2 regions of the Streptomyces sp. NPDC060000 genome follow, and region 2 is predicted to be linked to the other one. Evidence: riboswitches for the same ligand, from Rfam matches in the RefSeq annotation. Region 2 holds a riboswitch; the other holds the start of a gene.

Region 1 (7,090 bases), on a different contig from region 2:
GTCGTCGGACTTGCCGGAGCGTCCCGGTGCTGTCCCGTCGGCCTTACCCCGGTCGGCCTTGCCGGCCTCGTCGCCCTCGGTGACCTTCGCGCCCTTGGGGGCGGTGAAGTCGAAGGTGGACGCGGCGGGCCTGGAGAAGTCGACCTGGGTGAAGCCCGCGTCCACGACGGCGGCGCCGCCGCTCGCCGGGGTCAGCGTGAACTTCAGCGGCAGGCCGGTCCTCGCGTCCACGGCCACGGTGATCGCGCCGACCGTGGAACCGGACTGCTTCGGCTTGACCAGCAGCTTGTAGGCGTCGCGACCGGCGACCTGGACGGTGCCGTCGACGGTCACCGAGGTCGTGTCGTCGACCGCCTTCAGGGCGTCCTCGGTGAGGTCCTTGGGCGTGGCGGGGACGGGGGTCTCCGCCTTGCCTGAGCCCTTGCCGGAGCCCTCGTCGGCGGTGGAGTGATAGACCTCGTTGGAGGCGCTGTCGTACCCCCACACGTTCTTGCCGTTGTGGATGACGCTGTACTCGGCGGCGTTCTCCAGCAGCGAGAGCTTCTGCCGGTCGGGGCCGTCGGCGGCGACGCGCAGGGTGTGCGTGCCGGTGGCGAGCTCGGTCAGCTTGGTGGACGGGTCGGCGGACGAACCGTCGCCGCCCTGCTGGGTGGCCCCGGAGAGGAGCCCGCTCTCCAGTCCGCCGAGGTCCGGCAGCCCGAGATCGGTCGTGATCTTCACTGTCCCCGACAGCTGCTGTACGTCCGATGCGGCGATCTTGTCGAGGAGCTGCTGCGCGGTGATCTTCGGCAGGTCGGGGTCGCCGGAGTCGGCGAGTGCCGGGACCAGACCGATCGTCGCCGCCGCGACACCGATCACGGTGACCGGGACGATGTACCGCGCCGCCTTGCGCCGTCCGAGGCGCAGGTCGTCGGCCTCCCCGCCGGTCGGCTCCCCGCCGGTCGTGGTGTCGTCGGATGCCTTCGGTGCCATGTGTGCCTTACCTCCGTCGTCGGCGGCGGCTGGTCATCTCACGCGTTAACGTCCCCACCCCAAGCCGCCATTCTCACCCGAATCGGTGAGGAGTGGTGTTTTCCGTGGTTCCCATCTGACCAAATCAGCCACTGGGAAGCGTCAGCCCGAGGGCTCAACTCCACATACGCCTGCGGTATGACACGAAGCTGACGAGGCGGCACCCGACCCGTAGGGGTCACCGCACCCCTACGGGATCACCGGACCCGCACGGGGTCACCTGATCCGCAGGGATCGCCGGGCCCGTACGGGATCATCGGACCCGCACTCGGATCGCCGGACCCGCACCGGATCACTGAAGCCGCACGGGGTCACCTGATCCGCAGGGATCGCCGGACCCGTAGGGGATCAACGGACCCGCACGGGGATCACCGAGCCCATGGAGATCACTGATGCCGCACGGGATCACCGAGTTCCCGGGGATGATCACCGGACCCGTAGGGATCAGAGGTGCCGGGGTCCGGGGTCAGCCTGCCCGGTGGACCACCGCGTCGCAGAGTTCCATCAGCGCGGCCTTCGCGTCGCACTCCCGCAGCGGTGCCAACGCGGACCGCGCCTCCTTCGCGTACCGCACGGTGTCCCGACGGGCCTGCTCCAGCGCCGGGTGGGCCCGGAGCGCCTCCAGCGCCTCGGTGTGCCGGGCGTCGTCGCTCAGGTCGGAGTCCAGCAGCTCGCACAGGGCGATGTCCTCGGGCAGCGACAGCCGCGCCGCCCGCTCCCGCAGCCGCAGCACGGGCAGCGTGGGAACGCCCTCGCGCAGGTCCGTCCCCGGCGTCTTGCCCGACTCGTGCGAGTCGGACGCGATGTCCAGGACGTCGTCCGCCAGCTGGAAGGCGACGCCGAGCCGCTCCCCGTACTGCGTCAGCACGTCGACGACCGTCTCGTCGGCGCCCGACATCATCGCCCCGAACCGGCACGCCACCGCCACCAGCGAGCCCGTCTTGCCGCCGAGCACGTCGAGGTAGTGCTCGACCGGGTCCCGCCCGTCCGTCGGCCCCGCCGTCTCCAGGATCTGGCCGGTGACCAGCCGCTCGAACGCCTCCGCCTGCACCCGCACCGCCTCCGGCCCGAGATCGGCCAGGATGTGGGAGGCACGCGCGAAGAGGAAGTCACCAGTGAGGACGGCGACGGAGTTCCCCCAGCGGCTGTTCGCGCTGGACACCCCGCGCCGCACGGCGGCCTCGTCCATCACGTCGTCGTGGTACAGCGTGGCCAGGTGGGTCAGCTCCACCACCACGGCCGACGGCACGATCCCCGGCGCGTACGGGTCCCCGAACTGCGACGCGAGCACCACGAGCAGCGGCCGGAACCGCTTCCCGCCCGCTCGTACGAGATGCTGGGCGGCCTCCGTGATGAACGGGACCGCACTCTTGGTGGCCTCGAGCAAGCCTTCCTCGACAGCCGCCAATCCGGCCTGGACATCGGCTTCCAGAGCCTGGTCCCGCACGCTCAGCCCGAACGGCCCGACGACGGTCACGAGGGGTCTCCTGTCTGCTGGTGTCTACTGGCGATTACGCGGTTTGTCGATAGGTCTCTGCCATCACTCAAGTCAGCGTATCCGGTCACGTTTCGATCACCGATAGCCCCCACGTCCCCCGGGCTCGAATGGGCTCGCCCAGGAGGCGCTCCGCAGGCCAGGCGGTATCGGATCACGCCCGATATGTTTTTGATCAGCTCAGATGAGCGGACATGAATAGAAATGCCGGGAAGCGACGATTCATGTCCGCGCCAGGGTGGCCGGCAGGCCGATGACCCCGCCCGTCCACCCCCGCCCACGTGACGACGATCACGCACCCCCTCCAGGACTTCTCCATCCGGCACCCCTTCACGGACCCACCTCCCGCGCCCGGATTTCGCACGCGACTCATCGACGGTGCTTTAACGATGAGTTGGGCCTAATGCCCGATTCGCCGCTCTTGTGAACGCTGGTGAGTTGGCTCACTCCCCTCGACCGCCCGGGCCGACCTCGCCCTTCACCGATTCTCCGCACGCCCCAAGCAAGTTGAAGCTTTGCACCCACAAAGGATCAAGCACCCCATAGGTCACAGACCAAGGTCAATAGGGGTCAACTGTGAATCCGGTACTTGTTTCGGACATGTGCTCTCGCATACGTTCCCGGCCTGTCGGGCGGAACGCCGAATCCTGCCGCCGCCCGAACCACCCATCGAGAACGCTCGGCAGGAGCGGGGGAACCAGGTAAGTCGCCGAACCGGATGTTCCGGACGTCTTGGATGTATCAGACGTTTCGGACCACCCGGTACGGCTTGGGGTCAAGTCGCACCCGTAAGACGCGACCGGGCAGCTCCCGCCCGAACCCGACAGCTCACCTCGCAGGCGCTGGAGAGGAAAATCATCATGCCCGCTGCCGCTCAGCCGCGCCGCAACCGTCTCGTCCGCACGCTCGCCGTCGCCGTCACCGGCGCCGCCGTGCTCGCCCTCCCGCTCATCGGCGCGACCGGCGCCTCCGCGGCGACGCCGACCGTCGCCACCGCCACCAGCCTCGGCTACTCCAACAACCTCGACGGCTGGATCCGCGCCTCCCTCCAGGTCATGGGGCAGCACGGCATCCCGGGCACGTACAACGGCATCTACCGCAACGTCATCCGCGAGTCCTCGGGCAACCCCTACGCCATCAACCTCTGGGACTCCAACGCGGCCGCGGGCATCCCCTCCAAGGGGCTGCTCCAGGTCATCGACCCGACCTTCCGCGCCTACCACGTCTCGGGCACGTCGTGGAACTCCTACGACCCGGTCGCGAACATCACCGCCGCCTGCAACTACGCGGCCGCGCGGTACGGCTCGATCGACAACGTGTTCGGCGCGTACTGACCCTCGCGTCGGTGCCGATCCGTTCCGCGGTACCGGCCTTCCCGGTCATGGAAACAATCGTTCGAGGACGACGGCCACGCCGTCGTCCTCGTTCGACGTCGTCACCTCGTCGGCCACCGCCTTGAGTTCCGGATGGGCGTTGGCCATGGCGACACCACGAGCCGCCCAGTCGAACATCGGGATGTCGTTGGGCATGTCCCCGAAGGCGATGGTGTCCTCGGGCCGCAGCCCCAGACGTTCGGCGGCCAGGGCCAGCCCCGTCGCCTTGGTGATCCCGCAGGGCTGAAGCTCGACCGTGCCCGGCCCGGACATGGTGACGGTGGCCAGCGAACCGACCACCGAACGGGCCGTCGCCGCCAACTCGTCGTCCGACAGGGTGGGATGGCGCAGCAGCACCTTGCTGATCGGCTCGCACCACAGGTCGTCGCGCCGACCGACACGCAGGGCTGGCAGCGTCGGGTGCGGCATGCGGTAGCCCGGCTCGATGAGCGTCAGCCCGTCGACGCCGTCCTGGTCGACGGCCGCGTACAGCTGCCCGACCTCCGCCTCGATCTTGCCGAGCGCGGTCTCGGCCAGCTCCCGGTCCAGGGTGACCGACCACAGCAGACGGTCCGCGCCGGCGTCGTACAACTGCGCGCCCTGCCCGCACACCGCGAGCCCCCTGCTGTGCATCCGGTCGAGCAGCGGGCGCACCCGGGGCGCGGGCCGTCCCGTCACCACCAGGTGGCGTGCGCCGGCGGCCACCACCCGCGCGAGTGCGTCGAGCGACCGGTCGGAGAAGGTGTCGTCGCCGCGGAGCAGCGTTCCGTCCAGGTCGGTGGCGATGAGGGAGTACGCGGTGCGCGCGGCATATGCGGTGGGTGCGGCCATGATCAGAGAATACGGATCCCACGCCCCTCGGGTTCGACGCGAACCGGACGACGGCCAGTCCTGTCCTGTTCTGCCAACTCCCCTTGTACGACTGGCTCTGTGCGACTGGCTGAGGACTGCCTGGGGACCGGCTGAGGACCGGCTGGGGGAAACGGCTTTCCGGTACATCGTCGGACAGCGGGCGGTTGAGGGCCTCTGCACCGGTTGGCGACAACATGCGACGCTACCTACCGCGACGACCGGATGGAGCGGTACCGTCCAGGTGTCCAGGGGGACTTGATCGGGGGGTCAGGTTGAGCAGTGGGCGCATTCGTGTGCTGAGGCCGCAGGAACTCGGCGAGGGGGAGAAGGAGCGGTGGCGCGCACTGCGTGCCGCGTCGGCGCTTCCGCGAAACCCCTTCATGGAACCGGAGTTCACCGACGCCGCGGGTCTGGTGCGGCCCCACGCGCGCGTGGCGGTGGTGTACGAGGGGCGTGAGCCGGTCGGCTTCCTGCCCCACGAGCGGGGCCGGTTCGGCCAGGGCCAGGCCCTCGCGTACGGGGTCTCGGACGCGCAGGGCGCGGTGCTGGCCCCGGGGCTCGGACTGGACACCGTCGAACTGATGCGGGCGTGCTCCCTGTCGAGCTTCGCCTTCGACAACCTCGAGGCGGAACAGGGGCTGTTCACCCCGCACGCGGCCGAGGAGTACACCTCCTATGTCATCGACGTCGGAAAGGGCTACGAGACCTACGAGTCCGTACTGCGCGTCCGGTCGCCGAAGTTCCTGAAGACGACTCTGGCCAAGGAGCGCAGGCTCGGCCGTCAGGTCGGGGAGCTGCGGTTCGTGTTCGACGAACGCGATCCGGCCGCGCTGCGCACGCTCATGGCGTGGAAGTCCGCGCAGTACCGCAGGACCGGCCGCCGCGACCGGTTCACGCAGGAGTGGATCACCCGGCTCGTGTACGCGCTCGCCGAGACACGCGCGCCGGAGTGTTCCGGCACGCTCTCCGTCCTCTACGCCGGCGACCAGCCGATCGCCGCGCACTTCGGGCTGCGTTCGTCGACCGTCCTGGCCTGCTGGTTCCCTTCGTACGAACCGGGGTTCGCGAAGTTCTCGCCCGGCCTGGTGCTGCATCTGCGGATGGCCGGGGCGGCCGCCGCCGAGGGCATCGGCCTGCTCGACCTGGGGCGGGGCGCGGCCGAGTACAAGGACTCGCTGAAGACCGGCGAGATCCCCGTGTACGAGGGAGCGTGGTCGCGTCCGGGGGTGGGCGCCGCGCTCCACTGGCTCAGCCGTGAGCCGTCCCGCCGCGCGCACCATTTCGTTCGCAACCGGCCGAGGCTCGCCGCGGCGGCCGCACGGACCTTGGAGGGCGTGGGCCGACTGCGCCGATCGTGACGGAGAACGCCGGTCCGCACAGTCATGAGACAAGGGGGGTTCATGTCGCGCGCAAGAGGGGCGCAGCAGGAGGTACAGCGGTTCCTCGCTGTCCGGCCGGTGCAGATCGCCGAGCTGGAGCTGGACGGCGGTGGCCTGCTGAGACCCGGTCCGGGCAGTCCGCCCGTCATGCCCGGCGAGGTGTTCGTGCTGGTCAGGAGCGGTGGCCGACCGATCGGAACCCTTCTCGGACAGGTCCCGGAGGGCGCCGACCCGAAGTCGGTCCTCATGGACCTGGCCACTCATGAACATGCCCCAACCGGGCACACCGGGGCGGAGGATGCTCCGGCGGGAGGTGCGCCAGCGGGGAGTGCGCCGACGGGGGACGCGCCCGCGGGAGGAGCGCCGACGGGGCGAGCTCCGGCGGGAGGTGCGCCGACGGGGAGTGCACCGACGGGGCGAGCTCCGGCGGGAGGAGCGCCGACGGGAGGTGCGCCGGCGGGGCACACGGGGGCGGGGCACACGGGGGCGGGGCACTCCGGGGCAGGGGACTCCATGACTGGGCTCGCCCATCTGCCCGACCCGGCGGATGGGCGAGCCCTCGACCCGGCGCATGGCCCAGCCCCCGACCCGGCGCAGGGCCCAGCCCCTGCACCGGCGCGTGGCCCAGACCCCGGTCCGACGCTCGGCCCGGCCCCTGATCCGGCGCGTGGCCCACACCCCGGACTGGCGCACGGTCCGGCGCGCGGCCTGGTGGGGCCTGACGGCGGCCCGGCGCGCGGACGGGCCCATGCGCCGGACGGCGGCCCGGCTCCCGGCCCGGCTCCCGGCCTGGCTCCCGGCCTGGCTCCCGGCCTGGCTCCCGTACCGTTCACCACCGTCGTCATCGCCACGCGCGAACGTACCGAGAAGCTCGCTCACGCCCTCGACTCGCTGCTCGCCCAGGATCACCCGGACTTCGAGATCGTCGTCGTCGACAACGCGCCCGTGACGCGTGCGACCCGGGAGCTGGTCGAGCGCGA
Region 2 (7,090 bases):
GGCGACGACGACCGGCTCGAGGGTGACCGCGACGACCTCGGGGTGGTCGTCGACCAGCCGGGACACCCGCAGCAGCAGCTCCTCGAGGGCGGCGGTGTCGACGGGCGTCGAGCCGCGCCAGCCGAAGAGGAGCGGGGCGGTCCTGATGGACCGGATCAGCGAGGTCGCGTCGCGGTCGGTGACCGGGACCAGCCGGTGTGCCATGTCGCCGAGCAGCTGCGAGGCGGCGCCGGCGAGCCCGAAGGACAGGACGGCGCCGGCCGCCGGGTCGATGACCGCGCGGACGACCGTGTCGACCCCGCGCGGGGCCATCGCCTGGACGACCGGGCGGATCTCCTCCGGCTTCCCGAAGAGCTCGGTCAACTCGGCGTACGACCGCCGCAGTTGCTCCTCGTCGGCCACGTCGAGGCGTACACCGCCCAGGTCGGCACGGTGCCGCAGGTGCGGGGCGGTGGCCTTGAGGGCGACGGGATAGCCGAGGGCGTCCGCGGCCCGCGCCGCGTCGTCGGGAGTCGGCGCCGGGATCGCCCGGCGGATGCTGATGCCGTAGCGGCCGAGCAGCTCGCGCGTCTCGTCGGTGCCGAGGGTCAGGCCCTGCCCGCGCGAGAGGAGCCCGCCGATCAGTTCGGCGGCGCCCTTCTCGTCGATGTCCTCGTACTCGGGCACCTTGCCTGCGACGGCCGCCTCGCGCCGCCACTGGGCGTACTTCACCACCTCGGCGAGCGCGCGGACGGCACGTTCGGCCGCGGGGTAGGCGGGGATGAGGTGGGTCCCCTCGGGTGCTTCGACGGCGGGGGACGCCGGCGGTCCGCCGTCCGGGACGTCTCCAGGCGCGCGGTCCGGGACGCCGGTACGCGCGCGTGAGGCCGTTTCCGGGCGCGGTGCGGTGCTCGCCGCGGCCGACAGCGCCGTCGCGAGACCGCCGAGTTCCACGTGTACGACGAGCACCGGTTTGGCGGGAGCGGCGGCCGTGGCCGACCTCAGGGCCTCGGCGAGTTCCGCGTCCCCCGGCGATCGCTCCCCGATCGCCGGGATCGCCGTGACGACCACCGCATCGCACGTCTCGTCGGCCAGCGCCCGGGCCAGCGCCGCGTGGAAGTCCTGCGCGGAGGCCTCTGTCGTCAGGTCCAGCGGCGGCAGCGGCCGCAGTCCCTCCGAGAGACAGGCGTCGTACGTCAGCAGGCCCAGCGACTCGGAGTTGCCGAGGATCGCCACCCGCGGTCCCGTCGGCAGCGGCTGACGGGCGAGCAGCAGCCCCGCGTCGACCAGTTCGGTGATGGTGTCCACGCGGATCACACCGGCCTGCCGCAGCAGTGCCGACACCGTCGCGTGCGGCAGCCGCGTGGCCCGTACGGCGTGCCCCTGGGGGGCGGATCCCGCGCCCTGTACGACGACCAGGGGCTTTGCGGCCGCCGTGCGCCGTGCGAGGCGGGTGAACTTGCGCGGGTTGCCGATGGACTCCAGGTACATGAGGGCGACGTCGGTGTCGGGGTCGTCGTACCAGTACTGGAGGACGTCGTTGCCGGAGACGTCCGCACGGTTGCCGGAGGAGACGAAGGTCGACACGCCGGTGACGCCGGTGACTCCTCCGCCACGCCGGTGCAGACGGGACAGCAGGGCGATGCCGATGGCGCCGGACTGGGCGAACAGGCCGATCCGGCCGGGCCTCGGCATCTCCGGGGCCAGTGAGGCGTTGAGTCGCACCTCCGGGGAGGTGTTGATGACCCCGAAGGCATTGGGGCCGATGATCCGCATGCCGTACGCGCGTGCGTGGCGGACGAGTTCACGCTGGCGCTCACGCCCGTCGGGTCCGCTCTCCGCGTAGCCGGCGGAGAGAACGACGAGTCCCTGCACGCCGTGCTCGCCGCACTCGGCGACCGCTTCGGGCACCTGCTCCGCCGGGACGGCGAGTACCGCGAGGTCGACCGGCGCGGCTATGTCGCGCACCGAGCGGTGGGCCGGCACGCCGTCCAGTTCCTTCAGATCCTCGGGGAAGGCCTTGTTCACGGCGTACAGAGGCCCGGTGAAGCCCGCCTCGCGGAGGTTGCCGAGGACGCTTCGGCCGACGCCACCGGGAGCGCGGCCGGTGCCGACGACGGCGACGGAGCCGGGCGCCAGCAACCGCCGTACGGAGTGCGCCTCGGCGCGCTGCTCACGCGCGCGCTGCACGGCGAGGGAGCGCTCGGTGGGTTCGAGGCCGAACTCCAGGTGTACGACGCCGTCCTCGAAGCTGCGCTTCTGGGTGTAGCCGGCGTCCGTGAACACTTTGATCATCTTGGTGTTGGCCGGAAGCACCTCGGCCGCGAACCGGCGGATGCCACGCTCACGCGCCACGGCCGCGATGTGTTCGAGCAGCGCGGAGGCGACGCCCCGGCCCTGGTGGGCGTCCTGCACGAGGAACGCGACCTCGGCCTCGTCGGCCGGCGCCGAGGCCGCCATCCCGTCGGCACCAATGCGGTCATAGCGTACGGTGGCGATGAACTCGCCGCCGACCGTGGCCGCGAGTCCCACCCGGTCCACAAAGTCGTGGTGCGTGAAGCGGTGGACGTCCTTGGCGGACAGACGCGGGTAGGGCGCGAAGAAGCGGTAGTACTTCGACTCGTCCGAAACCTGCTCGTAGAAGCTGACCAGGCGCTCGGCGTCATCGACGGTGATGGGGCGGATGCGTGAGGTGCCGCCGTCGCGGAGCACCACGTCGGCCTCCCAGTGGGCGGGGTACTCGTGCCGGTCCGACGCGCTCTGCATGGGGCCCAGAGTACGGCTCGCGCACGACAACGGCGCGAGGCAGTCTGTGCAGGACGGAAGCCGGATCGAGGCCGCGATCCGGCAACCACGCCAGGAGGGACACACAGCCCCTCCCTCACACGCTTCACGTGTGGAACACTGGTCTAGACAACCTGAAACACTGAAGGGCAGCATCACATGGCTGAGCGCCGCGTCAACGTCGGCTGGGCCGAGGGCCTCCACGCCCGCCCCGCTTCCATCTTCGTCCGGGCCGCCACGGCCGCAGGTATCCCGGTGACGATCGCCAAGGCCGACGGCAACCCCGTCAACGCGGCCTCCATGCTGGCCGTTCTCGGCCTGGGCGCCCAGGGCGGCGAGGAGATCGTCCTCGCCTCCGAGGCCGACGGCGCGGACGCCGCCCTCGACCGACTGGCGAAGCTGGTCGCCGAGGGGCTCGAGGAGCTTCCCGAGACCGTCTGAGCGCACACCCCTGTGCCGCTGAGCCGCCGCCGCTCCGGCGGAGACGGTTGCGCGTCGTCGGGGTTTCTCAATTGATGGTTGTGGTGTTCGTCGCTTCAAAGGCGCCGTCCCGCTGACCCCGAAGGGCTCGTCCGAATTATCGGGCGAGCCCTTCGCATTTCCCGTTGTCGGGCAGCAGAAATAATCCCCCGCGAATTATCCCCTCTTTGTATACGGCCCCTGTGTTAATGCCGCAGACCCGTCATGTTTACGGGAGGTTGCGAAGTCCTCACACGGTCGATGCGCCCGGTGCCGCCGGAAAAGCGCAACCGGTGCGCGGCCGTCGCCCGCTCGGTGTGCAGCAGGGTGATCGCCCGCGCGCGCTCGCCGTCGCCACGGGCCACCGCGTCCACGATCGCGCCGTGCTCCGCCCAGGACTCCGCGGGGTTCGCCGGGGCGTCCACCGCGTACATCCAGGCGATCTTGTGGCGCAGCTGGGTGAGCATCGACGTCAGGGCATGGCTGCCGGAGGACTGTGCGAGCGTCTCGTGGAACCAGCTCCCCAGGGAGCGCAGATCCTCGCTGTTGCCCCGCCTGGCCCGCTCCTGGCCCAGCCGGACGAGCCCGCGCAGCACCTTCAGATGGGCCTCGGTGCGCCGCTGGGCGGCCCGGGAGGCGCCGAGCGGCTCCAGGAGCATGCGCATCTCCAGCAGGTCGGCCGCCTCCTGCTCGGTCGGTTCCGCGACGCACGCGCCCGCGTGCCGCCGCGTGACGACGAAGCCCTCGGCCTCCAGCGTGCGCAGCGCCTCCCGGACAGGGACGCGCGAAACGCCGTAGCGGCGGGCGAGGAGTTCCTCGGTGAGGCGGCTGCCGCGCTCGTAGACACCCGCGACGATGTCGTCCCGAATGGCCGTGCACACCGAGTGCGCCGGAATACGCATGACGGACCTCCGCCTTAATCCCCGTGAAACGTCGACGATTGACGTGTGTTCCGTGACTCTATTGCAATGAGCGGGAATTTCCGATGGCGGGCCGGAATCCAGGGATATTTTTTGGACAGCAGAGCCTCGGAAACAGCGAAAGCCCCGGCCGGGAGGGCCGGGGCAGGACGATCTGTCGCCGTGGGACGTCAGACGTTCACGCCGTGCTTACGGAGATAGGCGACCGGGTCGATGTCCGAGCCGTACTCCGCCGTGGTACGGGCCTCGAAGTGCAGATGCGGACCGGTGACGTTGCCGGTGGCGCCGGACAGGCCGATCCGCAGACCGGGGGTGACCTGCTGACCCACCGACACCTCGATGGACGACAGGTGACCGTACTGGGTGTACGTCCCGTCGTTCATCTTGATGACGATCTGGTTGCCGTAGGACCCGCCCCAGCCGGCCTCGACGACGGTGCCGGAGCCGACCGCGTGCACGGAGGTACCGCTCGCGGCGTGGAAGTCGATGCCGGTGTGACTGCCGGAGGACCACAGCGAGCTGCTGGCCTGGTAGCCGGTGGAGACGTAGGAACCGGTGATCGGCGACACGAAGGTGTTGAGGAGCTTGCGCTCGGCCTCACGGGCGGCACGCACGCGTGCCGCGCGCTCCTCCACGGCCTTCTTGGCGGCGGCCTCGCGGGCGGCCTGCTCGAAGGCCGCCTGCTTCTGCACGGCGACCTGGTCGTCGATCTGCTCGACGACGGACTCGCCGGCGGTGACGACGGGGATGAGCCCGGTCTGCTCGGGGGTGGGCTCGGCGGCGAAAGCCGGGGTGGAGGCGACGGTGGCCATGACACCGGTGGTGGTGAGCGCCGCGATGCCCGCCGCGCGGACGCTGGTGCGCTGCATCCGGCTGGGCCGACGGTGCTTCCCGGTGGCGCAGGTGAACGCCATGAAGTTGGGGGTGTCCTTTCCTTCCCTCTCGCCTACCGGGTTAGCTGACGGGTTCGGAGCAGGAAGGTCTCCTACGGACCCCCTCGCGCTTCGCGCGCGGGCGTCCGATTCACCCCAGGGACTTCACAAGTGGGTCCCCGGCTCCCCTGGCTCGCGCCGTACGGGGACTCGGCGATGACTGTCCGGTGCCGCGGCTGCGGCGCACTGCCTGACGAACAGCCCGGATGACGTTAAGCGGCGCGGGTTTCAATCCTCAAACGGATCTCGGTTTTTGTAGCGCATCCCACAGGGCAGACAGGCAACCTCCGCCCCAATTCGGACACGCAGGGGCCCTGGTGACGCTTTCGTCGACCAGGGCCCCTGCGCGCGCGTGCCGTTGCCGGGATCTACTCCGCGGACACGACCTTGACCTCACCGATGCCGAGAGCCTCGACCGGCTCCCTGATCCGGGCCGCGTCACCGACGAGGACGGTCACGAGGCGGTCCACCGGGAAGGCGTTCACGGCCGCCGCGGTGGCCTCCACCGTGCCGGTCGCGGCGAGCTGCTGGTAGAGCGTGGCCTGGAAGTCGTCGGACAGGTGCTGCTCGACCTGGTCGGCCAGCGTGCCGGCGACGGCGGCGGCGGTCTCGAACTTCAGCGGCGCCACGCCGACCAGGTTCTGCACGGCGATGTCACGCTCGGCGTCCGTCAGCCCCTCGGCGGCGAGGGTGCGCAGCACCTTCCACAGGTCGTCCAGGGCGGGACCGGTGTTCGGGGTGTCGACGGAGCCGCTGATGGCGAGCATCGCCGCGCCCGAGCCGTCCGGGGCCGACCGCAGGACCTGGCCGAACGCGCGGACACCGTACGTGTAGCCCTTCTCCTCGCGCAGGACGCGGTCCAGCCGGGAGGTGAGGGTGCCACCGAGGCAGTACGTGCCGAGGACCTGCGCGGGCCACACACGGTCGTGCCGGTCGGCGCCGATGCGGCCGATCAGCAGCTGCGTCTGGACGGCGCCGGGGCGGTCCACGATGACGACCCGGCCGGTGTCGTCGGCGGTCACCGGCGGCACCGGCCGTGGCTGGGCCGAGGAGCCCGTCCAGGCGCCCAGGGTGTCGCCGAGGAGCGCGTCCAGGTCGACGCCGGTGAGGTCGCCGACGACCACGGCGGTGGCCGTGGCGGGCCGGACGTGCTTCTCGTAGAAGGCGCGTACGGCAGCGGAGTCGATCTTCTCGACCGTCTCCGCGGTGCCCTGGCGCGGGCGCGACATGCGCGCGGTGGCCGGGAACAACTCCCTGGAGAGCTCCTTGGCGGCACGCCGGGAGGGGTTGGCCAACTCGTGCGGGATCTCGTCCAGGCGGTTGCGGACGAGGCGCTCGGTCTCGCTGTCCGCGAACGCGGGCGCCCGCAGGGAGTCGGCGAGCAGGCCGAGACCCTTGGGCAGGCGCGAGGCCGGCACCTCGAGGCTCAGCCGGACGCCGGGGTGATCGGCGTGCGCGTCCAAGGTGGCGCCGCAGCGCTCCAGTTCGGCGGCGAACTCCTCGGCGGAGTGCTTGTCGGTGCCCTCCGAGAACGCGCGCGCCATGATCGTGGCGACTCCGTCGAGGCCGGCCGGTTCGGCGTCCAGGGGCGCGTCGAGCAGGATCTCGACGGCGACGACCTGCTGGCCGGGACGGTGGCAGTGCAGCACGGTCAGGCCGTTGGCCAGCGCGGTGCGCTCGGGCGCCGGGAACGCCCACGGCTTGGCCTCGCCCGCCCGGGGCTGGGGGTGGAAGTCCATCGTGGCGAGCTCGGTCACCGGGCCGCCTCCTCGTTCTCGTCCTGGTCGGCGGGGGCTTCGGCGGCGGTCGGCTCGTAGACGAGCACCGCGCGGTTGTCAGGGCGCAGGCGGGCCTTGGCGATCTCCTGCACCTCCTCGGACGTCACGTCCAGCACGCGCTGGACGGCGGTCAGGGCGAGCTGCGGGTCACCGAACAGGACGGCGAACCGGCACAGTTCGTCGGCGCGGCCGGCGACCGTGCCGAGCCGGTCGAGCCACTCGCGCTCCAACTGCGCCT

The links. A riboswitch is a leader RNA that binds a small molecule or an ion and turns the genes downstream of it on or off. The one in region 2 is predicted to bind cyclic di-AMP.
Region 1: it holds a riboswitch for cyclic di-AMP, as region 2 does, so the genes downstream of both, ACFWBB_RS08920 (transglycosylase SLT domain-containing protein) here and ACFWBB_RS18350 (M23 family metallopeptidase) in region 2, are expected to answer to the same signal.

The regions. Positions count from the first base shown of each region.
Region 1 is NZ_JBHWUU010000011.1:83,518-90,607, reverse strand. Features, by position in the region: gene ACFWBB_RS08930 (outer membrane lipoprotein carrier protein LolA) at 1-972, opposite strand, end outside; gene ACFWBB_RS08925 (polyprenyl synthetase family protein) at 1,478-2,488, opposite strand; cyclic di-AMP (ydaO/yuaA leader) riboswitch at 3,135-3,363, shown strand; gene ACFWBB_RS08920 (transglycosylase SLT domain-containing protein) at 3,367-3,840, shown strand; gene ACFWBB_RS08915 (HAD family hydrolase) at 3,886-4,710, opposite strand; gene ACFWBB_RS08910 (GNAT family N-acetyltransferase) at 5,025-6,089, shown strand; gene ACFWBB_RS08905 (glycosyltransferase) at 6,624-7,090, shown strand, end outside.
Region 2 is NZ_JBHWUU010000031.1:54,138-61,227, reverse strand. Features, by position in the region: gene ACFWBB_RS18365 (GNAT family N-acetyltransferase) at 1-2,745, opposite strand, end outside; gene ACFWBB_RS18360 (HPr family phosphocarrier protein) at 2,923-3,204, shown strand; gene ACFWBB_RS18355 (GntR family transcriptional regulator) at 3,429-4,124, opposite strand; gene ACFWBB_RS18350 (M23 family metallopeptidase) at 4,313-5,056, opposite strand; cyclic di-AMP (ydaO/yuaA leader) riboswitch at 5,071-5,240, opposite strand; gene ACFWBB_RS18345 (M16 family metallopeptidase) at 5,443-6,831, opposite strand; gene ACFWBB_RS18340 (M16 family metallopeptidase) at 6,828-7,090, opposite strand, start outside.